DNA from 2 places in the Brevibacillus sp. YAE8 genome. Region 1 is predicted to be linked to the other one. Evidence: riboswitches for the same ligand, from Rfam matches in the RefSeq annotation. Region 1 holds a riboswitch; the other holds the start of a gene.
What was found. Region 1 has a riboswitch for FMN ahead of ribD (bifunctional diaminohydroxyphosphoribosylaminopyrimidine deaminase/5-amino-6-(5-phosphoribosylamino)uracil reductase RibD). Riboswitches for the same ligand answer to the same signal wherever they lie in the genome.
Positions count from the first base shown of each region.

Region 2: linked by a shared signal. The riboswitch ahead of AC27IT_RS26380 (ECF transporter S component) and the one ahead of ribD (bifunctional diaminohydroxyphosphoribosylaminopyrimidine deaminase/5-amino-6-(5-phosphoribosylamino)uracil reductase RibD) in region 1 are both predicted to bind FMN.

Region 1 covers NZ_BAAIYG010000011.1:87,208-102,441, forward strand. The annotation lists gene AC27IT_RS15270 (globin-coupled sensor protein) at 1-892, shown strand, start outside; gene AC27IT_RS15275 (cysteine dioxygenase) at 963-1,442, opposite strand; gene AC27IT_RS15280 (MFS transporter) at 1,784-2,989, shown strand; gene yunB (sporulation protein YunB) at 3,032-3,757, shown strand; gene AC27IT_RS15290 (hypothetical protein) at 3,790-3,936, shown strand; gene AC27IT_RS15295 (hypothetical protein) at 3,948-4,364, opposite strand; gene AC27IT_RS15300 (HAD family hydrolase) at 4,553-5,203, shown strand; FMN riboswitch at 5,290-5,435, shown strand; FMN riboswitch at 5,541-5,692, shown strand; gene ribD (bifunctional diaminohydroxyphosphoribosylaminopyrimidine deaminase/5-amino-6-(5-phosphoribosylamino)uracil reductase RibD) at 5,826-6,926, shown strand; gene AC27IT_RS15310 (riboflavin synthase) at 7,034-7,705, shown strand; gene AC27IT_RS15315 (bifunctional 3,4-dihydroxy-2-butanone-4-phosphate synthase/GTP cyclohydrolase II) at 7,724-8,923, shown strand; gene ribH (6,7-dimethyl-8-ribityllumazine synthase) at 8,938-9,402, shown strand; partial or broken gene AC27IT_RS15325 (IS256 family transposase) at 9,755-9,901, opposite strand; partial or broken gene AC27IT_RS15330 (IS256 family transposase) at 9,896-10,039, opposite strand; gene AC27IT_RS15335 (hypothetical protein) at 10,359-10,928, opposite strand; gene AC27IT_RS15340 (hypothetical protein) at 11,032-11,187, opposite strand; partial or broken gene AC27IT_RS15345 (transposase) at 11,495-11,719, shown strand; gene AC27IT_RS15350 (spore germination protein) at 11,968-13,467, shown strand; gene AC27IT_RS15355 (GerAB/ArcD/ProY family transporter) at 13,472-14,557, shown strand; gene AC27IT_RS15360 (Ger(x)C family spore germination protein) at 14,554-15,234, shown strand, end outside.
Region 2 covers NZ_BAAIYG010000044.1:1,147-16,380, forward strand. The annotation lists gene AC27IT_RS26315 (hypothetical protein) at 1-66, opposite strand, end outside; gene AC27IT_RS26320 (YgzB family protein) at 182-556, shown strand; gene AC27IT_RS26325 (glycosyl hydrolase family 18 protein) at 633-2,384, opposite strand; gene perR (peroxide-responsive transcriptional repressor PerR) at 2,651-3,085, opposite strand; gene nth (endonuclease III) at 3,243-3,977, opposite strand; gene AC27IT_RS26340 (complex I NDUFA9 subunit family protein) at 4,105-5,010, shown strand; gene AC27IT_RS26345 (cob(I)yrinic acid a,c-diamide adenosyltransferase) at 5,144-5,692, opposite strand; gene AC27IT_RS26350 (class I SAM-dependent methyltransferase) at 5,739-6,500, opposite strand; gene AC27IT_RS26355 (M42 family metallopeptidase) at 6,510-7,562, opposite strand; gene bcp (thioredoxin-dependent thiol peroxidase) at 7,597-8,067, opposite strand; gene AC27IT_RS26365 (winged helix-turn-helix domain-containing protein) at 8,219-8,851, shown strand; gene AC27IT_RS26370 (HAD family hydrolase) at 8,930-9,568, shown strand; gene proS (proline--tRNA ligase) at 9,661-11,127, opposite strand; gene AC27IT_RS26380 (ECF transporter S component) at 11,446-12,054, opposite strand; FMN riboswitch at 12,310-12,466, opposite strand; gene AC27IT_RS26385 (ABC transporter permease) at 12,825-13,622, opposite strand; gene AC27IT_RS26390 (ABC transporter permease) at 13,626-14,420, opposite strand; gene AC27IT_RS26395 (ABC transporter ATP-binding protein) at 14,413-15,234, opposite strand, start outside.

The DNA.
Region 1 (15,234 bases):
TCAAAATTTGTTCATATCCATTATGGATATTCTGCATAAAAACATCGCGGACAAGGATGAGTTCGTGCTGGCGCTCACTGCGGTGAGCAAAATTCTCAACATCGAGCAGCAAATCGTGCTGGAAGAATACGAGAATGAACATGAGCGTGTTCGTCGCGCCGAGCAGGCCAAAAAGGACGAACTGCGGGTTTTGCTGACCAATTCCGCGCATGAGCTGGCAGCCGTCTCGGAGGAAAACAGCGCGTCCGTCGAGCAACTGACGGAGCAGTCGCGCGAAGTGCTTCGCTACGCCGAAAACGGCACGGATTTTTCCAGCAAGGCGCAGGAGCTGTCCCGGGAGGGCAAGGAAAAGCTGGAGAAGCAGCAGGAGCAGATGGGGCTGATCCAGCAGAGCGTGAAGCAAATTTCCGAAGAAATGAACACGCTGGAGGACAACGCGGAAAAAATTCGCGGAATTGTCGACGTGGTGACGGCGATTGCCGAGCAGACCAATCTGCTGGCGCTCAATGCGGCGATCGAAGCCGCGAGAGCCGGAGAGCAGGGGCGAGGCTTTGCGGTCGTAGCCGACGAGGTGCGCAAGCTGGCCGAGCAGACGAAAAAATCGGTATTCGGCGTGCGGGAGCTGATCGAGAAAACGAATCAGCAAACGACTGTCCTGTCATCGGTCGTGCTGGAAATCCAGGGGCTCGTGAAGTCGAGCACAAAAATGACGGACGAGACGAATGCGTTTTTCGAGGGCATTATCAACGCTGTCTCCGACAGCAAGGAGCAGAGCTCGCACATTCAAAAAGAGCTGGAAAACTTCTTCAAGGTCATGGAGGATATGAACCAGGCTGTGGCGCAAGTAGCCAGCTCCGCGGACGAGCTGTCGGAGATCACGGAAAATTTGTAGGCGAAGAAAAAACAGTACGGCCGTCGGTGGGGGGGCGTACTGTTTTTTTCATGAGCGTGTGTTCGTTGCGTCAGGTCGCAGAAGTGGTCGGGTGATACTGCCGGGAGTTTTGCAGCGGCGGCGTGTAGACGTTGAGCGAGTACACCGGCGCGTCTGTGTTGTTGCGGATGGCGTGAATTTCGCCGGGGGCGACGTAGTAGCAGTCTCCGGCGCTGACATGGGTTGTCTGGGCGCGAAACACCTCTCCCTCGCGATCGGCAGGAAGGTAGACGACATTGGTGAGCGTCCCGGAAATGATCCATTCCCAGCCAAAGGAATCGCCATGGTTGTGCGGGACAGACTCCTGCATGCTGGGCAGATGGATCAGGACGACTTCGACGTGCGTCGTCTGGTACAAAATTTTGCGTCCGTAGGGGAGATGTTCAGGCTGGGGAATGTGGGACGCGATATCTTCTGGGCAGAGCGAAAGGGAAACGAGCGCCTGCCTCAGCTCAGCGTGACTGGGGAAAACGAGGGAGCCAAATGCTTGTTCCAAACGTTGCAAATTCATGACAAACCTCCTGAGGCGAAAAGAGATCTTCCCCTTACCATATGAGAAACAGTTGCAGTCTGACGTAGGGGAAGCGCGTTTTTTTGCGAAGGCCAGTCAAACGATTTGGCGTGACAAGGCAGCTTGCTTCGCTCTATCATGGGGATACGGCAGTTGGTGCCGCACGAAGACGGTGAGGGGACGGCCCCCGTCAAAAGTGATTGTCCAAGTTCAACAATGGTTTGTACCCAACTCAACACATGAGGAGGCATGCGCATGTCAACTGCCACAATCAGTGTACGCACCCTGTAGCGGGGGGCGTCTGTCCGAACCGCCTGCGACTGACAGGAGGTTTGGCACACATGAACGTAAAACATTACTTGTACGTCAATGCGCTGTCTTCGCTTGGCTCGCGAATGGATTTGATCGCGTGCAGCGCGTTGATTTTCACATTTGAGCATAGCGCCTTTTGGCTGACGGCCTTTTTTGTCGCCCGTCAGGTAGGCGGCATGCTGTTCAGCCCGTTTGCGGGCATGCTGGCTGACCGGATGGACCGCAGGCATGCCATGATCGCAAGCGATATCGGAGCAGGACTTGCGCTTCTCGCAATCATCGCTGCTCCGCATCCGTATGTCGTGGTTGCCGCAGCGTTTCTCAAAGGCATGCTGTACACGCTGTTTACGATCAGCTTTCAGGCTTCGCTGCCGCAGATGTTCGGGATGGAGCGGCTGGTGTGGGTGAACGGGCTCAAGGTGCGCCTGGAATCGCTCGTAGGCATGGCGGGCTTTGTGCTGGGGGGCTTTTTGACTGACCGTGTTGGCTACGCGCTCGTCATTGGCGCAGATGCAGCCAGCTTCTTCCTCTCGGCTTTGCTCTTGACCCGGATGCGCTGGGAGAGCCGGGCATGGCCGAAAAGCGGGGCGGCTGGCGAGCGCTCTGCCGGAGACAGCGGGGGGAAGCAAAAGGAGCGTGGCATGCGGGCAGCCGTCAGGTATTTGCAAAGCGCGCCCGTATTGCTTGCCATCAGCCTGCTGGCTGCGCCGCTGTCGATCAGCACGGCTTCGCATAACTACGGTTTGCCGTTTTTGGCAGATCAGATTAGCCACGGGGACGCGACCTTGCACGGGATGATGTGGTCAGTCATGAGTGTCGGCGGCCTGCTCGGCGCTTATCTGGTGGCGCGCATTCCCGTTGTGCCTTGGCCTGGGATGCTGGGGGCGCATTGGCTCCTGGCTGTGTTCATCGTGCTTGCGTTTGCCGCCGACGGTGCGGTTTGGGCGCTGCTTTTGCTCGCGGGCGCGGGGCTTTTTGGCGGAGCGGCTCAAGTATTGGAGAGCACGCTGTTGCAGCAGGCCAAAAACGAGGTGCGCGGCAAGGTGCTGGGGGTACAGGGCTTGTTTAGCCGCAGCGGGTTTTTTGTCGGATTTTTGGCGGCGCCCGCGATTTCCGCTGTCTTAGGATTGGCAGCGATGGTCGCCGTCGCGCAGGCGCTTTTGGCTCTGGCACTGCTCGGTCTGGGATGCTATGTGCGCAAGGCACAGCAAGCGGGCGGCGCTCGTCGCGGGTAGTCTTTTTTCCCGTCACTCACCATAGGATGTACCAATTGGGAGGTGACGGGAGTGGCTATATTTCGACCCCGTCGGCGTTGGAGAAACCCGCTTTCCCGAACGAAAGCGTTTTTGATCGCGCTGGTGATTTTTTTTGTGCTGTCGATTCAGACGCTCGTTTTTTTGCAGCATCGGCTGGAGCCGACACTGTTGATCCTGGCTACTCAAAAAGCAGAGCAATTGGCGAAGGAAGCGATTACGGATGCGGTCACCAAGCGGATTTCCCAGCAAGGCGTCGACTTCAACCAGATCGTGAAGATCGAGAAGAACAACGAGGGGCAAATTCAGGCGTATCAGTTCAACTTCAAGGAGTACGCAAGAATTGTCGGCGAAACCACCTCGCGCGTCCAGAACAAGCTCCAGGAGTTCGAGACGGAAAAAGTGGACCGCACGATTCCGCTTGGCCTGGCGACAGGGAATACGTTTCTGGCGCAAATGGGGCCGAACTTGCCCGTGACCTTCGTGCCGATCGGCTCTGTGAAAACGAAGCTGGAGACAGAGCTGAAGGAGGCGGGCATCAACATGGTGCTCGCCACGGTCTACATTTTCGTAGAGGTCGACTTGCGCATCGTCATTCCGTTTGCGACCGAGGAGCAGACGGTTACGACGAAAATCCCGATCACGCACTCCCTCATCATCGGCGACGTGCCGCAGTATTTGTACAACAATCCGGAAGGCAAGCCGGATGTGCCGCGTGCGCCCATGGAAGGTATGGACGACAGCCCGTAGAAGGCGCGGCGGAAACGAAAAAAAGCGGCAGCGTGCGAGCTGTCGCTTTTTTCATGGAGATGGCTGCCCTTGCTTACTGCTCCGCCCAGGTGGCAGTCAGCTCGATGACGCCTTCCTGGCCGCTGAGCGGGCCGCCGATCATCGACCAGGACTGTTTTTTCTCGACGTTGCCTCCCTGAATAATGATGTTTTAGTCGTCGATGGTTTGCCCGGCGTCAGAGAGGTTTTGCGTCTTGAAGTAGTCTTTGTACAGCTTGGTTACGGCTGGCATGCTTTCCTTTGTGCTGAAAATGAGCAGGACAGACTTTTTGCCGTCTTTCATTTCGGAATGCGAGGTGCTAATTTCGGCGACCTCCGGGAGCGGGAAATCGGCTGGGAGATATTCCGGCCGCTTCTGTTCAGAGGCAGGCTGGGCAGCAGTGTCGCCGGAAGTTTGCTGGGTCGGCTGTTGCGCAGTCTGCTGTGCTGGTTGCTGCGCTGACTGTTGCGGTGTTTGCTGTTCCGCTTGCTGTGCTGGTTGATCCACTGAAGCTGGCTGGCTGCACGCACTGATCGCCACTGCTGCGAAGAGCGACAGAGCGACGTGCGCCCACGCTTTCTTTTTCATCACGTATCATCAGCTCCTCTTCATCATACGTAGAAAATATTACTATGTCATTTTTGGTTCTCCATATGGAAAAAGTCTTGTTTCCAGCATTCGGAAATCGGGGGAGCAGCTTGTTTGCTATACTGAAAAAAGCGGCTTGCGAGCGCAAGAGATGGGAACGGACCGAAGACGAGGGGGCTGGAAAGGAAATGAACAGACGCTTTGCAACAGGCATCATTTTTGACATGGACAATACGCTGCTGCACTCGAAGATCAATTTTGCGGAAATGAAGCGGGCAATTTTTCAGTTGTGGACGGAGCATGGTCTGATAGAGCCGACCTTCGACTGGCACAGCCATACCGCCTCGCAACTAATCGAGCTTGGCCGAAAGTCGGGCAGGCTGACCAGCCAGCTCGAACAGGAGATGTGGGGAGCCGTCACGGCAATCGAAAAGGCGGGAATGCACGAGGCTGTTCTCGAGAACCATGCCCAGGAAGTACTCGCGCAGCTCATGGAGCGGCATCATTTGTTCATTTTGACCAACAACGCCTACGCTGCCGCAGAGGAAGCGCTGCACCAAACCGGTATTGCGGGCTGCTTCGAGAAGATTGTGGCGCGCGAGCAGATGACGACCTTGAAGCCGCACCCGTCCGGGATTCATTACATTCGCAGGCAGTATCCCGATATGCCTGCTTCGGCCTGGACGATGGTCGGGGATTCCTGGATTGACGGAAAAGCCGCGCAGGACGGGGAGGTGGCGTTTATCGCCTACCAGGGACATGCGCAAGACATGGAGCGCCATGACGTGGCACCGCAAGCGTACATTGCGGATTTGCGCGAGCTGCTGACTATGTTGTAACAAAGCTTGCAGGCAGGAGAAAAACACTTCTGCCTAAAAAAATGACAGCGAACGTGAAAAATGTGCTATACTTTGCCTAACTGAATACCAGCCTTCAGGGTAGGGTGAAATTCCCGACCGGCGGTAATGACGAACGCACGTCTGAGCCCGCGACTCGCTATCGCAGTTGGATAGCGACTGACTTGGTGCAAATCCAAGGCCGACGGTAAAGTCCGGATGGGAGAAGGTATTGGCATAACCTCGGAGCTGTTTTTTCAAAAACAGGCATTTGCGAGGTTTCTTTCCCTACGCCCTGAGCATGTTCTCACGGGCGTTTTTTGTTCCGCAACTTCATAGCGAAAATCTTCAGGGCAAGGTGAAATTCCTGACCGGCGGTAATGGCGATGGCGAACCATCGTCTGAGCCCGCGACTCGTGGACCGTGACGGTTTGCGACTGATCTGGTGCAACTCCAGAGCCGACGGTAAAGTCCGGATGGAAGAAGAGCTGACTGCGCTTTTTGGCATCGTTATTTTTGCAAAAAACGAATGCGAGAAGGCTTCTTTCCCTGTGCCCTGAAACGCTTGAGGTTTCGAGGGCTTTTTGTTTTGGCTGGAATCCAGGCAGGAAAAAGGAGGTTTTACATGGAGCAGGACAAGCGGTTCATGGCATTGGCGCTGGAGCTGGCGCGCTCGGCCCACGGCCAGACCAGCCCCAATCCACTGGTCGGTGCAGTCCTGGTGAACAACGGAGCAGTTGCAGGCATGGGCGCGCATTTGCGTGCCGGGGAGCCGCATGCGGAGGTGCATGCGCTGCGCATGGCAGGGGAAAAGGCGGCTGGCGCTACTTTGTACGTGACGCTGGAGCCGTGCAGCCACTTCGGAAAAACGCCCCCTTGCGCCGATGCGGTAGTGGCGGCGGGGATTCGCCGGGCTGTGATTGCGACGCTGGACCCGAATCCGCTCGTGGCTGGAAAAGGCGTGGAGAAGCTGCGCGCCGCAGGAGTGGAAGTGCTCGTCGGGGTAGGCGAAGCGGAAGCGAAAAGGCTCAACGAGGTGTTTTTCCACTACATCACGACGAAGCGCCCGTTTGTGACGGTGAAAACGGCGAGCACGCTGGACGGCAAAATCGCTTCGGTCACAGGACACAGCCGCTGGATCACGGGCGAACGGGCGCGCGCGGAGGTGCACGAACTGCGGAGACAGCACGATGCGATTTTGGTCGGGGTAGGAACCGTTTTGGCGGACGATCCGCTTTTGACGGCCAGACAAGGGGAGCAGTTGTATGGGCGGCAGCCTGTGCGGATCGTCCTGGACAGCGAGCTTCGCACGCCACTTGCAGCGCGCGTGATCGAAAATGCGGATGCGCCGACCTGGATTTTCACGACAGAGGCGGCTCCGCCAGAAAAGCGTGCGGCATTGGCGGCAAAAGGCGTCAGGCTGTTTGTGGCAAGCGGACAAATTTCGGTGGAAAACGTACTGGATACGCTGGGCGAGTGCGGGATTACTTCGCTGCTGGTTGAAGGCGGGCAGGCAGTGAACGGGGCGTTTTTACAGGCGCGCGCGATTCAGAAGATCGTCAGCTACGTGTCGTTGAAGCTGATCGGCGGAAGCGGCGCGCCCACGCCATTTGGCGGACCGGGCTTCGCCACGATGGATCAGACTGTCCGGCTTGCGGATGCAACTGTCGAGCTGCTGGATGAGCAGGACGTGCGCATAAGCGGTTATCCGCTATGGGAAAAGTAGCTGGAAGCAGGTTTTCCGTTTTCTGCGCATTCGCGCCAGAGAGCAGCAGTCGCCAGACGACGGGAGCAAATTTTTGTTCAGCAAGCACAAAGAGGAGGAAAAGGCCGATGTTTACCGGACTGGTGGAGGAAGTCGGAACGTTGGAATCCAGCACAGGCAACGGGCAGGCGAGTCGGCTGGTCATTCGGGCGCAGCGGGTGCTGGAAGGCGTCAAGCTCGGCGACAGTATCGCCGTCAACGGGATTTGCCTGACGGTCACGTCTTTTTCGGCTCGGCATTTTAGCGTAGATGTCATGCCGGAGACGATGAAAAAGACAACCCTCCGTCACCTGCGCACAGGCCAGCGGGTCAATCTGGAGCGGGCGATGCGGCTGGGCGACCGCTTTGGCGGGCATATCGTCTCCGGGCATATCGACGGAACGGGCACGATTTTGTCCCGAGAGCCGCACGCCAACGCTGTGCTGTTTCGCATCGAAGCCGCGCCGGAGCTGTTACGATACGTCATCAGGCAAGGCTCGATCTGCGTCGATGGCATCAGTCTTACGGTCGTGGACGTTGCCGATGCGCATTTTTCGGTGTCGATCATCCCGCATACGCTGGCAGCAACCAGCCTGCACGATCGGCGCGCGGGCGATCAGGTGAACCTGGAGACAGATATTATCGGCAAGTACGTCGAGCGGCTTTTGGGCTATCGCGGCAAGCCAGCAGGCGGCAATCAGACCGAAGCAAAAGGCGCGAAAATCAGCATGGCTTTTTTGCAGGAAAACGGATTCGTTTGAACGAGGAGGGACAAGCCCATGTTTCATCGCATAGAAGAGGCGCTGGAAGATTTGCGCCAAGGAAAAGCCATCATCGTCGTGGATGACGAGGATCGGGAAAATGAAGGGGACTTCGTCTGCCTGGCGGAAGCGGCTGCGCCGGAGATGATTAACTTTATGGCGACGCACGGGCGCGGTCTTGTCTGCGTCCCGGTGACGGAGGAACAGGCCGCGCGGCTTGCGCTCACCCCAATGGTCAGGCACAACACGGACAAGCAAGGGACGGCGTTTACCGTGTCGATTGACGAGGTGAGCACGCATACAGGCATCTCGGCGCAGGAGCGTTCGCAGACCGTGCTGGCGATGCTGGACGAGCGGAAGACGGCAGAGGACTTTCGCAGGCCGGGGCATATTTTTCCGCTGATTGCGAGAGCCGGGGGCGTTTTGCGGCGGGCGGGCCATACCGAAGCGGCGGTGGACCTCGCCCGGCTGGCGGGGAGCGTGCCCGCAGGTGTCATTTGCGAAATCATGAACGAGGATGGCTCGATGGCGCGGTTGCCGCAGCTCGTGGAGATCGCTCGCCGCTTCGACTTGAAGCTGATTACGATTGCCGATCTGATCGCCTACCGGATGCGCACCGAATCGCACGTGCGAAAAGAAATCGAAGTGAGCCTGCCGACGAGCTATGGCGATTTTCGGATCGCCGCCTATACGAACGAGCTGGACGGCAAAGAGCACGTGGCGCTCATCAAGGGCGAGATTGATTCGGCCAAGCCCGTTCTCGTCCGGGTGCATTCCGAGTGCCTCACAGGAGATATTTTCGGGTCCCACCGCTGCGATTGCGGCCCGCAACTGCATGCTGCGCTGGAGCAGATCGAGGCGGCGGGCTCCGGCATCCTTTTGTACATGCGTCAGGAAGGCCGCGGCATCGGGCTTATTAACAAGCTGCGCGCCTACAAGCTGCAGGAGGAAGGGCTGGATACGGTGGAGGCGAACGAAAAGCTCGGATTCCCCGCCGATCTGCGCGATTACGGCATCGGGGCGCAAATTCTCCGCGACCTGGGCGTGCAAAAAATGCGGCTTTTGACCAATAACCCGCGCAAAATCCGGGGGCTGGACGGCTACGGGCTGAAGGTGGAGGAACGGGTGCCGCTGCAAATGCAGGCACATCCGCACAACAAACGGTATTTGTCGACCAAACAGGAGAAGCTGGGACACCTGCTTCATTTCAAAGGCTAAGGAGAGTGGAGAAGATGAGAACATTTGAGGGACATTTGGTAGGAACGGGCTTGCGCGTAGGGATTGTAGCAGGAAGATTTAACGAGCTGATCGTCAGCAAGCTGGTAGGCGGTGCGCTCGATGCGTTGAAGCGCCACGGCGTAGAGGAAGACAACGTAGACGTGGCCTGGGTGCCGGGCGCTTTTGAAATTCCGTTGATCGCGAAAAAAATGGCCGAGTCGGGGCGCTATGACGCGGTTGTGACATTGGGCGCGGTCATCCGCGGAGCGACTCCGCACTTCGACTACGTCTGCAACGAAGCAGCCAAAGGCGTCGCCTCGCTGTCGCTTTCCACCGGGATTCCGGTCATTTTTGGCGTGCTGACGACGGACAACATCGAGCAAGCGATTGAGCGCGCCGGCACAAAAGCGGGCAACAAAGGCTGGGAAGCGGCAACGGCAGCGATTGAAATGGCGAACCTGTCCAAGCAGTTCGCCTAAGCGACACGAATCGCTTGTCTGGGTGCGAAACGGGGGCTGCGGCTCCCGTTTTTTCGTTTGCCCGAAAGCACACATAGATCCCATTCTTGATTCATGTTATTTGGCTGATATTTTTTGTGAATGAAGTGCTAAACCAATGAAGGAAAGTAAAGGGAATGCCTGGTAGGAAGAGTAATGTAATTTTTTTTGTGTAAATGGGTTTTTAACAGGTGAATAGTTACGTCAACGGCTTTACATGGAGGAGCGGGCATGATAGATTCGTTAGCCATGCTATGCATGGTTGACTGGCATCGCCCAATCGCAAGGAATCATGCCCGCAGAGGCTCCATGTCAGGCCGACCTAACAGCCTCTTTATGCGGACAGTTCCCCTTGCAAGCGGCTTCCAAAATGGATGGCCAGTTGCGATATACATTCTTTCCAGCACCGAAGTGGCATGGTTCATTTATTTGATGCCTCCATGGTTGCCAGTTAGATAATTTTCCGTAAGGCATCGTCAGCATTATGTTTGGCATAGCCTAAATGATCGTCCATTTCCGCTTCAAACAACTGCTGGATGGTGTCACGGAAGAGGTTCTTGAGCATCTCATGAACGTCCTCGATGGCTCGGCAATCTTTCGCTAATGCTTTGATCGTCATGGTTAACGCCCGATGTATTCAAAAATAATGATATAGAGGACAAGGAGAAGTAAGAAACTAATTATGGATACTGTTTTAGCGGTTTTAAATCTTGTATTGTTTTTTTCAGTTAATGCTTTCATTACTTCAATAAGATTCCATATGAATGATAACGCTACGATAACCATTATTGATAGGTAGAATGATAAGTAGAAAATTTTCAAAAGTAATCACTCCCCAAAAAAGTTGGCCAATTATTGTTTCTGATTGTAATAAATTCACCATAACTAAAACTAGATCCTCTCTTACTTTGGGGAGGATCTAGTTTTAGTTATATAGATTAGTATCGAAACACAATACCGAAGTCTTCAACCTTAGTAACTGATGCCGGTTCAATAGCAAAACCTGCTGGATAGACAGCAAAGGCAACAGATCCCAAAGTCCAAGTTTGATGACCATATTCAAATTTTATGTTTACTGTACCAGACTCATTTTTTTCGACGTATACATATTGTGATATATACCCTTTGTGAGCATTATTACTTGGCATTGCTTCCAAATCAATTTTCGATCCTACGCCAACACCAGGATCCCAATCATCAGGGGTAGTATAGGTTGAACAACTCCATTTAGCTGAAGTATTGTTGTCAGGTCTATAACAATATCTGTATTCATGCTGCTGAACTTTTCCACGTGATGACATCGGGAGGAAGCATTTTGATGTAACTGGAAAACCAATACTCAAGCCGTCTGTAAGTTCCCATTCAGGACTTTTTGACCATTCGTAACTTCCATATAAATAAAACTTTTTATAACCAGTCATGTCACTATTTACCGAAAATGCGGTAGCGTTTAAATCTAGTATTCCACCATCTAAAGCTACTTGAGGTGTGATTGTATTCTTATCCATAAATTCTTCTTCTCTTACAGTTTTACTATTAGATGCCAACTTTTTAGCGTTGTTTTCAAGTAATTCTTTGAGTACATCATCTGGGAAATTCGCAAGTTCTTCTTCATGTTAACCCTATATCGTCAACTATACGATTGATTTCTTTTTTTGTTAAAGTAGTTTCTTCTTCCCATGACGGCGGTTGTTTAGCAGTAGAAGGAGCAACGAAAGTTAATAGGGATAAGCTCAAAGCCAAAACACTTAAGTAAAACTTTTTCACTTCCAACACCTCCATATTTGTAATTTGTTTGTAATATAACAAATATAGGTAAAAATTGAAATTTAAAGATTCATCACCATAAATCCGTGATAGACATTGAAAAAACGTAGATGTTCCTCCATCGTGGTTGTTGTCGAGACAAACCATTGAAAGAGAGGAAATCTAACGTTGTCTAACAAGTTTACCACAGGAGCGTCTTGCGCCTACCATGGTCTGCTTGGACGAATTTGCTCTACCAATAGGACACAAGTACGGTGTCACCCTCATGGATGCACAAAGTGGACATATCTGACAGGTCACAGAAGGTCGTTCACGTAAACAGGTTCGTAACGCTCTCATGAACTGGCCCTTTGCTACGCCTCCACAAGTTGTTGTGACCGACTTGGCTCATAGAATGGCTGAGATAGTTCGAAGCGTTTGGAAGGATGCAACTGTAGTAGCAGACAAGTTCAATGTCATTCAACTTTTCTCCAAATCACTAGAAGCTACGCGAAAACGTACCCATTCGCGGGCAACTCATCGCCGGGGGTAGACATGAACAACGTCTGCTCCACACATCTCCCGATAAACGAAAACCTGAGGAACAAGAGGAATTGAAAGCCTGGTTCAGTCGATTGCAAAAACAATTGTCCATTGGCGCGAGCCGATTCAGAATTATTTTTCGTTTCGGATCACGAATGCCTCTTACTCCACTCCCTTCAAAAGCACACGCCAATGGATAAAATCACCACGTATCGGTCAAAGTAAGAAGGATTTTCCTGCAGATCGAGGGGATTCAACATGAGGCCGACAGATTGGTGGAGAGAGCAAGTAACCAAGGTCGCAGAAGCCAGAAGGCACGAGCAGCCGTCTGGTCGCGGCGAACGCATCACGCCGCACATGGTAAAAGAACAATTGGCGAACGTGGATGACCTCAGCAGTCTGTCCTTGACGATCAATGAGGAAGAGGTACACGTTTTTTTTCTAGATACGATGGTAGATTTGACGCAAGTGTACGAAACCGTCTTTTTGCCGTTGCAACGCTCGGATGGAAAAGACCCGTTGCGGGTGTTGCCTTATGCGCAGCCGTGCCAGTCCGATGACATGGGCAGGCTGATGAACAATTTGCTGCGCGGCCATACGATCCTGTTTTTCCTGGACAGGGAGCTGATTTTGCACGTCAATACGTTTCAGGTCGAGCATCGCTCCATCACGAAGTCGGAGAGCGAGGCGACTGTGCTCGGGCCGCAGGATTCGTTTGTGGAGATGCTGGAAATCAATCTGTCGATGCTGCGGCGCAGGCTGACCACGCCGAATCTGAAAATACTCGCCTACACGATCGGCACCGAGACGAAGAACAGGGTAGCCGTGCTGTACCTGGAAAATATCGCGAATGACGAAAACGTGGAGCGGGTAAAAACGCGGATTCAAAACGTCGAGTACCAGGGCTTTGTCGGGATGCCCGTGTTGAAGCAGATGCTGGAGGACAAGCCGTACTCGCCGTTCCCGCAGTTCGGGCTGACGGGGCGGCCTGACAATGTGACAGCAGCGCTGTTGGACGGCCGCATCATCATTATGCTCAACGGCAGCCCGGATGCGGCGATTTGTCCCGCCTCCTTTCTGGAGATGTTCAGCAGCCCGGAAGACTTTTACAACCGCTGGTCGACCGCCAGCCTGCTGCGGATGATCCGCTTTTTCGGACTGTTTGTCACGATTTTGCTCACATCGAGCTACGTATCTGTCCTGACCTTTCATCCGGAAATGCTTCCTCCCGCTTTGTTGACGATTTTGTCCCAGTCGCGCAGCCAGGTTCCGTTTCCTCCTGTGATCGAAGTGCTGTTCATCGAGCTGGTCATCGAAGTTTTGCGGGAAGCCGGGATACGCATGCCGACGAAAATCGGGCAAACCATCGGTATCGTCGGAGGTATCGTGATCGGGACGGCCTCTGTGCAGGCGGGTCTGGCGAGCAACATTCTGATCGTTCTCGTGTCCATCTCAGCGCTGCTCTCGTTTGTGCCGCCGAATTTTTTGATGAGCAACGCCATTCGGCTGGTGCGATACGGCTTTATTTTGATGGCTGGCTTGATGGGGATGTACGGGCAGATGCTCATGCTGGCCTTTTTGTTCGCGCATCTGCTCAACCTGACCTCGCTCGGCACTCCGTGCATGGCGCCCGGCGTGCCGCGTCAGTGGACAGACTTGTTGAACGGCCTCGTGCGCGCACCGATGAAGTTCATCGTCTATCGCAACCGCATGTCCCGAGCAAAACGCAAACAGACGCGTCCCATTGGTGAGGAGTAGATAGATGGACAGAGGAAAGATTCACAGCCTGCGTCCGGTTCTTGTTGTAGGACTGGTAATCAATACGATGGTGGGGGTCAATTTGCTGTCCCTTGCCCATTATGCCAGCAAAATGGGATACAACCTGTGGTGGTCGCCGATTTTGATGGGGCTGATCGTCACGCTCACGATTTTTCCGATGATCGCTTTGTGCAGGCGCTACCCGGAGGACACGCTTTTTCGGATTCATGAAAAGCTGCTCGGCAAGTGGCTGGGCAGAGGGATCAACGTCGTGGTGATTGTCTACGCCATCTTGAACGCCTCTACCGCGAACGAAGGCTATGTGCGGCTTTTGCAGACGTCGATGCTGAACAACCAGACGATCACCGTGCCGCTGCTCGGCCTGACGCTCGTGATGTTTTACATTACCAACGGCGGAATCAAGCTGGTCGCCAGGTTTTGCTTGCTGGCGCTGTTCTTTACGGGCTGGATGCTCTTGCTGCTGCAATACGGCTTTCAGGAAGGGGGAATCACGCACATCTTTCCGCTGTTCAATACGGATCTGGCCAGCGTGCTGGACGCGCTCAACCAATCGTTCGGGAGCATGCTCGGGTATGAGGTGCTGCTGATTTACTATCCGTTTATTGTCGAAAAGAAAAAGGCGTTGAAGCACGTGCTGATCGGCGTATGGTCAGTGGTTTTGTTTTACGTGCTGGTGCTGATTACGAGTGTGGCCTACTTTTCCGAATGGCAGATGGCGAATCTCGTCTATCCGATCCTGAATCTGTTCAAGGCGGTGGAGCTGTCTTTCATGGAGCGGATCGAAAATCTCGGCATCGGCTTGTGGGTGTTTCTCATTCTCAGCACGTCCACGACGTATTTGTGGATGGCTCGCACGGGGATAGAAGACATGGCAAGAAAACAGCGGCTCTGGCATCTTCTGTTGCCGACGGCGATCTCCTACTACATGATTCGCGGCCCGCTTGCGGTGGAAGACCAACGGTTCATTTATGACTATGTGACCGTTTATTTGGGGTATGGCTTGATTTTGTGGCCGATCTTTTTATTGCTGCTGCACGCCCTGCGTTCGGGAAGGGGAGAGGGAGCATGATGAGGTGGATCTGTTGGTATTTGATATCGACGGTTTTTTCCCTGGCGCTTGCCGGATGCACGGGAGAGTTCGAGCGGCCAGCCCTCGAAGACATGGCGATGATCGGCGTCATGGGCTTTGACTACATCGACGACAAGCAAATGAACGTCGTTGTCGCCATCCCCGTTCCCGCCAGAGGAAAGGAATCGACACAAGTTTACTCGACCAAAGCTTCCATGACGAGCGAAGCGATGTTGAAGCTCGCCACAAAATCCGAACGGACGATGACGCTGTCACAGCTTCGCGTCATTTTGTTCAGCGAGGAGCTGGTGCGCAAAGTCGGCATCGGCAAAGTCGTGCTCGACCTGTACCGGAATCCGATTGTGGGCGAGAACGTATTCATCGCGATTGTCAAAGGCAAAGCGGAAGATATCATCAGGGGCGAGTACCGAAACAAGCCGGAAGTGAACACGTATTTGAACGATTTGCTGCGTCCGCGGGTGGAAACGGCTTTTTCGTCTTTTTCTACGATCCACGACTTTGTGTTCATGATGACCAGCAAGACGGGCGATCCGAACTTGCCCTATTTAATCAAGCAAAACGGAAACATTCAGATCGCCAAAGTCGCTCTGCTGCGCAAAGACAAGCTGATCGGCTTCTACTCGCAGCGCGAAGGCAAGCTGGTGCAATGCTTGCTC
Region 2 (15,234 bases), on a different contig from region 1:
TACGTCCGGGCGCTGTTGTAGCTTTTTCAGATACGTTTGCTGACTCTCCTCTCGCTTCATAGCCATACCGTGTTCCTCCCTGCCCTGGGTTGAACTTATGGATTCTACACGATTTGTTCGTTTCCTGCTTGTCAACAGACAAAACCTTTGTATGCTATACTGTAATGTAGGAGGAATGATGATGAAAAAAACTGAACGCCTGAGCAAAATCAAACGCATGCGCACATGGGGCAACTGGAGCATGGTGATCGGCATTTTGCTGATGTATACAGGGTACGCTTTTTTCGGGGGATATCTGGACTTTATACCTTTCCTTGGCAACCTGTTAAAAGGCTCTCACATCTTCATGACGCTGCTTTTAATCATCGGCTTTATTTTGACGATGGGCAGCACTGTGTTGTTCATGATTTCCGGCATGGTTTCTACCTCTGCTCCCCAGGTGGAATGTCCTTCGTGCCAAAAAGTAACGAAGATGCTTGGAAAAGAAGATGCCTGTATGTTTTGCGGACAGCCATTGCGCTTGGAAGACGGACAGCCTCAGCAAAACCAGACATGATTGGTGGCTCGACCTTGCGATACACAATAAGCCACCTGCACAATCCCGTCTTACGGGCAGCAGGTGGCTTCTTTTTTTACTGAGCCGTTATGGCGCTTTTCAAGCCTTCTTCGATGGCCGGCCAAATCTCCGGCTCTTCAAATCCGCGCCGCCACGAAGCGACTCCGGCCAGATCGTACTTTTTGACCAGCTCGATCCGCTTTTTCATGGAAGAGACATCCTCCAGCCACATCTTGTAGACATTCCCGTCTTTCGGATCGCGATATTCCACGTATTGTTGGCCGGATGCTTCGTCGAGAACAGGCGTAAGCTTTCGCTCCTGCACCCATTCTTGCGCCCTTGGCATGGACAGCGCTTTGGAGCTTACCTTGATTGTGCCGTCAGCCTGCTTGGCTTCCGTCCACAGTCTCGTGTAAAAAGGAACGCCCAGCAGCAGCTTTTCGTTTGGCACTTCCTCGAGCACGCCTTGCAAGCCTGCTTCCACCCAAGGCAGCGAAGCGACCGAGCCTGCTTTTGGACTCGCCGCCCAATGCTCATCGTATGTCATGACAGCCATGTAGTCGACCACCTGGGCCAATGCCTTGCGATCCAAAAACATCGACCACGTCTTCGCATTGGACTTGATGGTGACATCAATGGAAACGGTCAGCCCTTGCTGGTGCAAATACGGCGTCAGCTCGCGAACAAACTGGACGAGCCGCTCCTTGTCTTCGTAGTACACATTTTCAAAGTCGATGTTGATGCCGTCCAGATCGTACAGGTGCGCGTAGTGAATGAGCTGGGCGATCAGCTTGTCTCGTTTGTCGTAGCTGCCGAGCACCGCTTGGGTCCAGTCCGGATTGAAGCCGTTCGTGACCAGCCCCCACACCTGATAGCCGCGCTTGTGCGCCCATTTCACATACGCCGGGTCAGCCCTGTTCAAAAGCGTCCCTTCTGCATCCTTCAGCTCAAACCAGGTGGGCGAGACGACATTGACGCCAGGCAACGCCCCGATTTGGGCGACGTTCGGATTTTTATTGACAACATGCTCCCAGACCATGTTTACCTTTTCGCCATTCGGCTTCCACGCAGCTTGCCCCTCGGAAGAAGTGGCGTGCTGCAAGGTGACCTTCCGCTTGCTCGCCATCTCCAGGCTTTTCTCCGGGAGAAAGCCCGCGATTCCGGAAGCGGTCAACACGCGGTAGTAGCCTTCCTGCTGGCCGAGCACATCGACCAGTTCTCCGGCAGATAGCTCGGCAACGATCGGAGTGCGGTGCGAAGCGCCAACGCGAACGGGTTGTTTTTCCTCGTCGCTGACAACTTTTGCCTGCCCGATTTCGTACCCTTCCTGCTCCACCGTGAGGACGCCTGTATCCACTTTGTGCTCAAAAGCAAAAGGATACAGCTTTTCCAATGGATCAAGCGGCACGTAGCGAGTCCCGCCCACTTCCTTGACCGGCACCTGCAAATTGACCGGCTGCTTGTTCAGATGGGCGACTACTTCGCCACTCTCCATCCTGAGCACTTTGTCCTTCGTCGTCACGATCACCGACTTGGTAGGCTCATCCCAAAAGATCGCCGGATCAATCTTTTCCTTGATAAAGTCAAAAGGCAGCAAGATTTGCTCCGCCTCCAGCAAATACGAAGCATCCGCCCGCTGTCCTTCGTAGACGATGACTGCTTTGTCGCCGTCGTACGGCTGGACGTGCTCGGTCGAAGCGCGCAGCACGAAAAACCAGTATATGCTGCCGAAAATTGCAAGCAAGAAAAGCATCAGCGCAAAAAGCCTGCGCATTGCCCTTCTCCGTCTACGCCTGGGGCGAGGTGCCATTCCAAGCTGCATGTTCATGGCCTGTTCCTCCTCCCAGCCAAATAAGCCCGCACGCGGACCTGATTGTATGCATTCGTCATTCGTCTGTCAATTCGATCATAACGTGGCTTCAAACGATTCACAACCTTTTGTCTACTGGAAAAAACGAGAGACAAGCCCCGCTCTCCCCCAAAAAAAGACGTTTGAACAGTCAAAACGTTACACCTTTCAACAGAAAAACACCTTCTATCTCAACTTGCTAAGCTTTCGTTGAGACAAAAGGTGTTCGTCCGTACAGCTTCATTTTAGTGGGCGCTCTTTTGACAGGACTCGCAGATGCCATATACTTCCATACGATGTCCGGTAACTTTAAACCCGATGTCTTTTGCGGCAGCTTCTTCCGCCTCCCGCAAATACGGGAAATGGAAGTCCCGGATCGCCCCGCAATTGGAACAGATCGCGTGGTAATGATCTTCCTCCACATTGGCATCGAAGCGACTGGACGCGTCCCCGTAGGTAAGCTCAATCACCAGGCCCGCATCTTTAAAAACCCGCAGGTTATTGTAAATCGTTGCGACGCTCATGTTCGGGAATTTACCTTCGAGAGCTTTGTATATTTCGTCAGCCGTCGGGTGAGTCATCGTCTCCAGCAGGTACGTTAAAATGGCATGGCGCTGAGGTGTCATCCGAACCCCGGTGTTTTTGAGGATTTCTACAGCTTTTTCCACACGCTGTGTCATAATTGTCACACCCCACAGTCTTTCGCAAGACAAAAGATCAGTCAATCCTGTTTGTCATTGATTAGAATTACTTTAAATAAGTGTACGTCTATTCGGCGAAAACTGTCAATATCCATTACGCGGAATTGAGGAGAAAGAACTGGAAATCGAGCTTCCCTCAAGAAATGCTCGGCTCCTTTTTCGCTCTGGGCTTCGCTTTCGGCTTGGCGGCTTGTTTGCCAGCTTGCTTCGCAGGCGCTTTTTTCTCTGCTTTTTTGGCCTCCGTCAGAGCGTATTTGCACATGGATTGCAGCGGACATTGATCGCACTTCGGATTGCGCGCCGCACAGATTCTTCTGCCGTGCCAGATCAGCCAATGGTGGGCATCCGACCACTTTTCGCGCGGGATGCGCTTCATCAGTTGGCGCTCCACTTCGTCTACGTTGTCGCTTTTGGCAAGACCGAGGCGGTTCGCCACGCGGAACACGTGAGTATCGACCGCAATAGCCGGGACGCCAAACGCATTGGAGAGAACGACATTGGCCGTCTTCCTCCCTACGCCCGGCAACGCTTCCAGCTCGGCATGCGTTTGCGGCACCTCCCCGTTGTACTTTTCAAACAAGATTCTACAGGCCTCCAAAATGTTTTTGCTCTTATTTTTATACAAGCCCAGCCCTTTTATATGCTCTTCCATTTCTTCCTGGGTGAGATGCAGGTAGTGCTCCGGCCGGTTCAGCTCTTTAAACATCGGCTCGGTAATCTCGTTCACCCGCTTATCCGTGCACTGTGCCGAAAGAATGGTCGCGATCAACAGCTCAAACGGGGTTGTATAGTTCAATTCGCAGTGGGCATCCGGGTACATTTGCTGAAGCGTATCCAAAATGTCTGCGACGGGTACTTTGCGTTGTGCCATAAATATATCCCCCTTTTTCCTACATTATACCGATCTTGATCGGCTCGGCAATCGTCGCAAGCAATAGCACGATGCCGCTGTGCTGATGTAAAATGGGCTTGGAAAGATTTAACGGGGGGCGATACGCATGAAGGTTTTCCTGACGGGAGCTACCGGATTTGTCGGCAAAGGCGTGTTGGAGCGGCTGATTGCCGAAGGTCACGATGCCGTTTGCTTGACGCGGCAAGCCTCAAAAGACAAGCTGCACCACGGGCAGGCCGGGCCGGGAAGCGTCTCTCTGGCAGCCGGAGACATATTGGACGTCGAATCGCTGAAAAGCGCCATGGCAGGCTGCGAGGCGGTCATTCACCTGGTCGGAATCATTCGCGAGCAGCCGGGCAAAGGGATTACGTTTCCCAAAATTCACGTCGAGGGCACGAAAAACGTCGTGGAGGCAGCGAAGCAGGCGGGCGTAAAGCGCTTCGTCCACATGAGCGCCCTCGGTTCCAGAGCAAACGCGACAAGCGCCTACCACCGCACAAAGTACGAAGCCGAGCAGCTCGTGATCGCAAGCGGAATCCCGTACGTCATTTTTCAGCCATCGGTCATCTTCGGTCCGGGCGACGAGTTCGTCAACATGCTCGCGGATCTGGTGCGCATGCCTGTCACTCCTGTTATCGGCGACGGCTCCTATCCTTTGCAGCCCGTAGCGCGGAAAACGGTAGCGGATGTGTTTGTCCAGGCATTGAGCCTGCCCGCTGCGACGAATCAAATCTATGAAACGGGCGGGCCTGATCCGATCTCCTACGGAGAAATACTCGATGCCATCGGCGAAGCAATCGGCAAAAAGCGGGTTCGCAAAGTGCACATCCCGCTCGCCTTCATGAAGCCTGTCGTCAACATGCTGGAGGGCTTCTCGTTTTTTCCGATCACCAACACGCAACTGACCATGCTGCTCGAAGGCAATGCCTGCCGCGACGGCCAGCGGCTGTACGACACTTTTCCTACTGAAAAAATCGCGTTTCGCCCAGGAATCTCTACTTACCTCCGATAGATAGTATTGGCTCAAGCAAAAGGGGCCTGTCCCCAACCAAACGCATGAATCCAGCCAACAGCCAGATGTTTTCACACAAAAAAAGGGGCGTCTCCAAGTCGGACAGTCGACTTATGGGACAACCCCTTTTTGCTTATTCATGCAGCGTTTTTTCCACGGAGCCTGTCTCTTTGTTTACGTGACGGGCGACGACGAAAAGATAGTCGGACAATCGGTTGAGATATTTGACGACTGCCGGATTTACCTGCTCTTGCTGCGCCACATGGACGGCTTTGCGCTCGGCGCGTCTGACAACCGTGCGGGCAATATGGAAGGCAGCGGCAGCGGGATGGCCGCCCGGCAAAATGAAGTTGGTGAGCATCGGCAGCCCTGCGTCCAGCTTGTCGATTTGCTCCTCCAGAAACGTCACATCCTCTTCGCCGATCGGCCAGCCTACTTTTTTCCCTTCCGGTGTGGCAAGCTCCGCGCCTACATGGAACAGCTTGGTTTGAATGATGTGAAACACATCCTGCAACTCCTGCCACGCCTCCGTTGCGGGCAACAGGGACAGGGCCAGCCCGATTTGCGAGTTGGCCTCGTCGCACGTGCCGTATGCCTCGACGCGATCCGCGAACTTCGGCACGCGCACGCCCGCCACCAGTGAAGTCTCGCCTTTATCCCCTGATTTCGTGTAAATCTTCATCCGTATCCCCCGCCTTTTTTCTTTGTCTGGAAAGTCTGGAAAGGTGCTACACCGACTCGCAAACGACAATCAATTCCGTGCTGCTCGCATCAAAAGGCGCTTTGGCAAAGTTGCCGTACCGCCTGGTCACCTTCAGCCCGTTCAGGCGCAAAAGGTGGTGAAGCTCGGTCGGAAAAATATAGCGCAGCGCAAAGCGTCCATTCACTCGTTCAACCACAGTGCCGCGCGCATCTGTGCGCTCGTACATGCGGGTCACTTCGCACAGTTGCTGGAAGTGGTCGTAGCGGGTGTAATCCCACATCAACACTTCTCCCCCGGACGGCAGTGGATACGTTCCGCGCAGCGACATCTTTTCATTTTCTTCGTAAAAATGATTGATTTTGGGCACAAACACGTTCATCGCAAGCTTTCCGCCAGGTGCCAGATGCTTGCGAATACAGCCGAGCGCCTTCATCTGCTCCTGAATGTGCAACAGGTGCAAAAACGAGCGGAACGGGATCATGATGAGCGAAAAAGTCTCGCCAAGATCGAAGCTGCGCATGTCTCCCTGAAGCAGCGTAAGCCCTGTGGTCACGCCTTGTTCTTGTGCCTTTTCCTGCGCGCGCGCCAGCATCTCCTGCGACAAGTCAATGCCCGTCACCTCGATCCCGGCCTGGGCGACCGGAATCGCGATTCTCCCGGTGCCGCAAGCAAGGTCGAGCACTTTGCCGCCAGCCTGCTTCGCTTCTTCCAGGTAAAAATCGACGTCGCCCGCAACGCCGCGCTGCGTCAAATCGTAGTAATCGGCCCATTGATACATATTGCTCATGCCGTCCTCCTATGCTTGCATTTCCTCGGAAGCCAGGTAAGCCATGATGAGCTTCGCCGTATTTTCCAGCGCTTCTTTGTGCGTGCGCTCATGGGAGTGGGAGGCGTCCACGCCAGGGCCGATCAGCCCGTGGACGATGTCGTACCCTGACCGCAACGCCGCGCTCGCGTCTGAGTTGTAATACGAGTAAATGTCTACCGCGTAGTTCAAACCGTTTTCTTTGGCCAGTCGGGTCAAATGGCTGCGCAAACCGTAGTGGTACGGCCCGGAGGAATCCTTCGCGCAAATGGAGACGCAGTATTCGTCTGTCGTCTGGCCGTCGCCGATCGCGCCCATATCCACCGCCAAATACTCCACGACGTTTGCCGGAATGCTGGAATTGCCGCCATAGCCGATCTCTTCGTTGTTGCTGATAAAAAAGTGCGTGGTGTATGGCAGTTGCTGTCCGGATTCGCGAAGCTCCTTCAGCACGCCGAGCAAAATGGCGACGCTCGCCTTGTCATCAATGTGCCGGGACTTGATGAAGCCGCTGTCGGTGACGGTCACGCGCGGGTCGAAGGAGACAAAATCCCCGACGGAAATGCCCAACTCCTGCACCTGCTCCCTGTTTGTCACTTTTTCGTCCAGGCGCACTTCCATGTTGACGTCTGTTCTTTCCGCCTTGCCTGCATCGCGGCCGTACACGTGGACGGAAGCCTTCGTGGACAAAATCGTTCCGGTGACGAGGCGGCCGCTCGCGGTTTCCACCGTGCAATGCTCCCCTTCAATTGCATTGAACTCAAAACCGCCGATCAAAGTCAGCTTCAAACGGCCGTTGCTTTTGATTTCCTTGACCATCGCGCCAAGCGTATCGACGTGCGCTGTCAGCAGGCGTGCCTTGTCGTCACGCGCTCCCGGCACAGTCGCTACAATCGCGCCTTTGTTCGTCCGCTTGTACTCGACGCCGAGCTGTTCCAGCTCCTGCGCTACCCACGCCATGACTTTGGCTGTGTTGCCGGACGGACTCGGGATGTTCGCCAATTGGCAAAAGGATTGAACCACATACTCTGTAGACACACTCATGAAATGCTCCTCCTCTATGTATCAACTCTGCCTGTCAGCCTTGCAGCTCTTCCTTGATGAATTGAAGCACTTCCTGTACGTGCCCTTTCACCTTTACTTTTGGCCAGACCTTTGCGATGTTTCCTTCCTTGTCGATCACAAAGGTCGTCCGCTCGATCCCCATGTACTCGCGGCCGTACATTTTTTTCAGCACCCACACTCCGTACGCTTCTGCCACCTCGTGCTCCGGGTCTGCCAACAGCGGAAACGGCAGCTCGTGCTTGGTAATAAACTTGTCGTGCGATTTGACTGAATCCGGGCTGATCCCGAGTACGACTGTATTCAGCTCAGCGAACTGCGGATGGTAGTCCCGGAAATCACACGCCTCTGTCGTGCAGCCTGGCGTCATGTCCTTCGGATAAAAATAAAGCACAACATTTTTCCCGCGGAATTGGGAAAGTGAAATCGTCTGATCCTGATTGGCCTGCAATGTAAATAACGGCGCGGCTTGTCCGCTTGCGATCATGCTCATCCCTCCGTAAAAATCACTTGTCTCATTTTACCACAAGCTTACAGGCACTTCATCCGCATATACGTTGCGCTTTCAATCAGAAAACGATAGAATTAATTAAGAAAAATAAAAAAATGGCCTAGTCAGTTGGATGGTGAGAATTGGCATGAAAGAGTTTTTTGAAGTAACCGATCCAGAAGCGCTTAAATCCCTTGCCATAGCAGAACGGGTTAAGATTTTAGAACTCTTCGAGGATTTGGAGCCGCGTACGGCCAAACAAATCGCTACGGAACTAGGCGAAAATGCTGCACGTCTTCACTACCACGTGAAGGAGCTCGTGCGTGTTGGTTTGCTCGAACAGGTGGATACCCGCGTCAAAGGTTCCATCGTTGAGAAATATTACGAGCCAGTCGCCAAGGTGATTCAGGTTAAGCTTCAGCTTATGATTGAGGAAAACGCACAGCAATTGAGTGACGTCATGTTCACTCCGTTTCGCACGACAGAAAAGGATCTCATGAGGACACTCAACCGCTTCGTGGCAAGCGATCAGGATGTTCGCAAGGAATACCAGAACACGTTTGCTTTTAACCTGACTGAATTTTATTTGAGCCAGGAAGAACGCAACCAACTGGTCGACGACATCAGCGATCTTTTGCAGAAGTACAAAGGCTTTAAAAACGAGCCGGGACGCCGCAAATTCAAGTTTTTCGACGTTCTGTTCCCGTTGACGCCTGCTGACCCGACTGACGATTCGGAAGAACCGTTTGAGGATGCAGACGATCAGGACAAGCCTCTGTAAAAAGCAGAGAACCACACCAGGAAAACCATCAAGAAAGATGGTTTTTCTTTGCTTTTCAGCCCAAAAGGAGGGTGGATGATGCGCACCATTCTGTTTGATTTTGACGGAACCGTCGCCGATACGCTCCCGCTCATCTTCACGGCTTTTCGCTCGACTTTTCAGCGCTTTTTGCAGGAGCATTACACAGACGAGCAAATCGTCGCGCTGTTCGGGCCGACGGAGACAGGCATTTTGCAAAACAGGCTGCCCGCACACGAGCATGCCGCGGCACTGGATCATTTTTTTGCCATCTACACGAGCGAGCATGCCCGGGTGCAAAACCCCGGGGAAATCGCCCGCATGCTGGAGCAGTTGCACGCGGCTGGAGTCCAGATGGGAATCGTCACGGGAAAAGGACGGAGAAGCGCAGATATTTCCTTGCGCGAGTGGGGACTGGAAACGTATTTTTCCGTCGTGATTACAGGCGATGACGTGAGCCAGCCAAAGCCGCACCCGGAAGGCATTTTTACTGCGCTGAAAGAGCTTGGCGCAACGGCCGGGGAGACGAGTTTTGTAGGCGACAGCGATGCCGACATCGTGGCCGGGCGTGCGGCAGGGCTTACGACGGTCGGGGTAGATTGGCTGCCCGTCACGCAAAAGGCCGGAAGCTTCGATCCGGAGCCGGACTACCGCTTTTCCGACGCACAGGTTTTTGCCGACTGGGTGCTCGGCCGCTAAGTTTTTCGCACAGGCAAAAAGGGAGTGCCCTCTTTTTCACGCGAGGGGCACTCCCTTGTTTTCGGTTCAAGCGTATGCGTTACCAGAACCGCCTAGTACGCCCGCCCGAACCAGACCGTATGCTTCGCCTCTTTGCCGCAGCAAATGCAGGCTGCTTTTTGGGCAGGCGGATCGAACGGAATGTTGCGGGAGGTAAATTTGGTTTCTTCCTTGACCTTGGCTTCGCAAGCGTCGTCTCCGCACCAGCCGGCCAGCACCCAGCCGCTTGGGCGGTTCTCGCTCTCGCAGTTGGCGATGTGCGCAGCCAACTGCTCCATCGTGTCGACGTCGAGATGAGAATGAGCTTCCCGGAAGGCCAGCGCTTTTTGGAACATGTTTTGCTGGATGTCTTCGAGCAGCTTCGCAATCGTCTGGGCAATTCCCGCCAGCGGCACGGTCACTTTTTCGCCCGTATCGCGGCGGGCCAGGATCGCCTGACCGTTTTCCACGTCGCGCGGCCCAAGCTCCAGGCGCAGCGGCACCCCGCGCATTTCCCATTCGTTGAACTTCCAGCCCGGCGTCTCTTCGCGCAAGTCGGCACGCACGCGAACCCCTGCCGCTTTGATCTCGTCGAAAAGCGGATCGAACGCCTCCATCACTTTTTCCCGCAGCTTCATCGGACCTACCGGAATCATGATGACTTGCGTAGGCGCCATCCGTGGCGGCAGCGCCAGGCCGCGGTCGTCGCCGTGCACCATAATCATCGAGCCGATGAGCCGCGTCGAGCTGCCCCACGAGGTCGTATGCACGTACTTGAACTGATTGTCGCGGTCCAAAAACTTGATCTCGAAGCCGCGCGCAAACTTGTCGCCCAAATAGTGCGAGGTGCCCGCCTGCACGGCTTTTCCGTCCTTCATCATCGCTTCGATCGAGTACGTGTCAACCGCACCCGCGAAGCGCTCGCTCGGCGTCTTTTGCCCTTTCCATACCGGAATCGCCAGCTCCTGCTCGACTACTTCGCGATAAATTTCGAGCATCTGCATCGTTTCCTGGCGCGCCTCTTCTTCTGTCGCATGGGCGGTGTGGCCTTCCTGCCAGAGAAATTCCGATGTGCGCAAAAACGGCATCGTGCGCTTTTCCCAGCGGAACACGTTGGCCCACTGGTTAATCAGGATCGGCAAGTCGCGGTAGCTCTGAATCCACTGGCTGTACATGTGGCCGATGATCGTCTCCGAGGTCGGGCGCAGGGCGAGCTTTTCCTCCAACTGTTCGCCGCCCGCTTCGGTCACCCATGGCAGTTCTGGGTTGAAGCCCTCGATGTGCTCTTTTTCTTTTTGGAAAAACGACTCGGGAATCAGCATCGGGAAGTAGGCGTTGCGATGTCCGGTTTCCTTGAACCGTTTGTCCATCGCCTCCTGAATCCGCTCCCACAGCTCGAAGCCGTCGGGCTTGAAGACGATGCAGCCGCGCACCGGGGTGTAGTCCATCAGGTCCGCCTTTTTGATCGCATCAATGTACCAGCGCGAAAAATCTTCCGACTGCGGTGTAATTTCTTTTACAAACGCTTTGTCCTCTTTCATCCTTCTACGCTCCTTTTTTCTTCGCATGAAATGCAAAAAATCCCCCATCCCAAAAGGGACGGAGGATTGACTTCCGCGGTACCACCCTGATTGACCATGGCTTGTGCCACAGTCCTCTTTTCCAACCCGATAACGGCGGGGCGACCGGACCAGCTCGTCGCTGGCGGCTTCAGGATGGGGTGCAGGTATGCCTCGTATCAGCCTTCCAGACTAGGGCCGACTCTCTGGAACAAGGGAAATAGCTGCGGGTCCTTTCATAGCCTTTTTCACAAAAACGGTTCGTTTAAGAACATATCTTAGCAAGTCGAAAGGCCGATGTCAATTTGTGGTACGCAGGGCCAGGCGAGCGCCCAGCTTGGCGTAAACAGGATAGGCGACCAAGGCGAGCACGACGCCTTTGAAAATGTTGAACGGCACAATGCCGACCAAGACGAGGGACCAGACGCTCGTCGCATTGAACATCGCAAGCAGCTCTGCCATCGGCATATGGTAGAGCACAGCGTAAGCCGGGAGCAGGACGTATGCGTTGGCGACAGCCATGACGACCGTCATCAGCAATGTTCCGAGCGCAAGCCCTGTCAGAAAACCTTTTTTGCCCTGGCCGCTGCGTTGCAGCAGGATAGCCGGCAAAATGAAGCTGGCGCCGGCAATCACATTGGCAATCTCGCCGATCACCAGTCCGTCTGCATTTTTAAACAGAAAGTGCAATGTATTTTTCAAAACTTCGATGATGATTCCGGCCACCGGACCGTACATAAGCCCGCCGATCAACGCTGGCAGCGTGCTGAAATCAAGCTTCAGAAAGCTCGGCATCAGCGGAACGGGAACCTCCAAAAATTGCAGGATAAAGGCAACGGCGGCCAGCATCGGAATCGTCACGATCCGCTGGGTTGCTCTGCGCGAAGAATGCAAGGCTGTTTCTTTCATGTGTACCATCTCCTCTTTGTTCTCCTTCTTTGAGGAATGGCAACAGTGGTCGTGCCACACGTGTTGCTACTCATACGCTTTGCCTGCGGAAACGCAAAAATACCCTGAGAAAGATTCTCAGGGCAGATTACAGGCGTATGACAAAGCATGTGCAGGAAACAGGTTCGCGAAACAAAAGGTGCTGATTTTGCATGCCCCTTTTGCAGCTTTTCCCGTTTGCACAGGCAAACAAGCACGTGCAGAAAACGTACTGTCGTCATCCTTCTCCCATCCAGACTGTACTGTCGGCTCTGGAATCTCACCAGATCCTGCACTCCGTCGCTTGCTAACAAGCTAGGGAGGCTCGCGGGCTTAACGTGCTCGTGGCACGCTCACCGCCGGTCGGGAATTGCACCCTGCCCCGAAGGAATTGTGTAGTTGTCTATTGCATATTATACTGCGCTTTTTTGATTTGACAATAGAGGAAACGGCTAAATCGACAATTTTTTATTGTTTTCCGATGAATTTAATAGGATATGCTCCTGGTCGCTTTGATCGGGTTGGTAGTTACCTTGACCAAAAAGAAATAGACCGCCCTTGAGTCCCAACTCCAGCGGTCTATTCTTCCAGAAATTTTGAGCCGAACCCCTTGAGGGAAGCTTCCATTGCACAGACCGCTCCGGTTGCCGCCGGACGGTCTTTTTTTCGCTTGTTACCTCTAATGTTACCATAACGAGCCGCAAATAAAAATATACATTCGGCCCCTCCAGCATCGAATCAGGCCGCGACTGCTACGAACCCGCTCCCCGATATTTGCTGACTCCCCAGTTCCAGACAAACAGGCCGAGGCCAAAGAAAACGACAGCCACGAGCGGAGTAAACGCCGCGTAGGTGTACCAGACTTCTTTGCGCAAAAAGTAGGCAGCCGGATAGACGCCGACGAAGGCAAACGGCAGTACATAGGTCAGCACGAAGCGGATAGCTTTGTTGTACACATCCACCGGATAGCGGCCGTACTGCTGAATGTTGTAGATCATCGGGGCGATTCCCGTCCGTGAATCGGAGAAAAAGCTGACCGCCGCAATCGCTGTGTACACGCCGCCGTAGATGAGAGCGCCGCTCACGACCAGCCCGATGAAGATCAGCGGGTCGTACCAGTAAAACGACAGGTCGAGCTGGATCGCCGCATAGCCCATAATAATCAGGCCCGTGATGATGCCGAAAATGCGGTCCGGCGCGATGGATTCCAGACAAACCTGCGCCAGATTGTGAATCGGCCTGGTCAGGATGCGATCCATTTCGCCCCGGATGATGTAGCGCTCGTTGAAGTCCCAAAAGCCGAAAAACATCGAGAACAGCGCATACGGCACCAAAAAGAACCCGTAAATGAAAATGATTTCGTCCCGCGTCCAGTCTTTCATCATCGGGACGTGCGTGAACACGACGATGATGAACACGAGGTTAATCAACTCGGAAACGAGGTTGGACACAAGCTCCCCGAGAAAGTCAGCCCGATAGGCAAGCCTCGTCTTGAAATACTGGCCCAGGTAGTCGGCAAAAATGCCGATAATATGTTTCACGTTTTGCATCGTCTACCCTCCTTGCACGACCAGCCGATTTCGGGCCATACGCCACAAAACCAGGATGGGGACCAGAATGACAACCATCCAGATCGCCTGAAAGCCGATCAATTCCCAGGCCCGTCCAGGGGTAATCGCTCCGGTAAAAATCAGACTCGGATAGTAGTTGACGGCCTGAAACGGCAGAAAGCCCATGACGGTCTGCGCCCAGCCGGGAAAAAAGCTGATCGGCAGCACGAGGCCGGACATCAGATCGACGACGACCCGCTTCGCCCGCATCATCCCGTCGTTGCGGAACAGGAAAAACGTGAACAGACCCGTCAGCAGGTTAATCTGCGTATTAATGAGAAAAGCGAACATCAGACTGAGCAGGTACAGCCCCCAGCCGGTCGCGGTCGCCGGGAAGTGAAAGGGAATAATCAGGCTGATGAGAAAAATCCCCGGCCCCGCGAAAAACAGAAAGCGGAAAATCCCTTCCCCGAACGCCTGCGCCGTTTTCACCGACAAGTAGTTGTAGGGACGGATCATTTCGATGGCGACCTTGCCCTCGCGAACGTCCTGGGCGATCTCCGTGTCAATGTTGTTAAAGTAAAAAGCGCGCGACATCCAGGCGATCGCCACGTAGGAGGTCATCTGCTCGACCGATAGCCCGCCAAGCTGCTGCTGGTCGCCGTAGATGGCGCCCCACAAAAAGTAGTAGGCCCCGATGTTGATCGCGTAAATGATGATGCCGCTGTAGTAGTTCACCCGGTAGGCGAGCATGGTCAAAAACCGCATGCGGATCAGTTCCATGTAGAGCCTATGCATGGTCCCGCACCTCTGTATCTACCTGGTAAATGTTGCGGACGATGTCCTCTGTGCTCGTCTCCATAATTTTCACGTCGCTGACCTCGAACGACGACATAACCGTGGACAGGACGAACGGCAGCATTTCCTGGCTTTGCGGCACCTTGACGCTCAGGGTGAAGTCGTTTTCCTGCGTGACTTCGCACGGCATTTCGCCGAGTGTCTGGCGCAGTTCGGCTGCGGAGGTGCGCTTTTTCATCTGGAAGGAAATCTCTGTGCCATTGCCCCACTTTTCCTTCAGGTCGCTGAGCAGGCCGTCGAAGATCAGCTTGCCTTTGTCCATGACCAGCACCCGTTTACAGAGCGCCTCGATGTCGGAAACGTCGTGCGTGGTCAGCAGGATGGTCATGTTTTCCGTCTCGTTCAGATTGCGCAAAAACTCGCGGATTTTTTGCTTCACCAGCACGTCCAGCCCGACTGTCGGCTCGTCGAGGAACAACAGCCGCGGCTTGTGGATCAAGGAAGCCGCTACCTCGCAGCGCATCCGCTGGCCGAGGCTCAGCTTGCGCACCGGCTGGCTGACGAACGGGCTGATTTCCAGCTCCTCGATCAAGCGCGCGAGCCACTTTTCGCCCTCTGTCTCGTCGACCTTGTAGACGCTTTTTAGCAGGCGAAACGACTCCAACGGGGACAAATCCCACCAAAGCTGTGAGCGCTGCCCGAAGACGACGCCGATGGAGCGCACGTATTCCTCGCGCTGTTTGAACGGGACGTAGCCGTTGATGACGATCTCGCCGTCGCTCGGGGTCAAAATGCCCGTCAGCATCTTGATGGT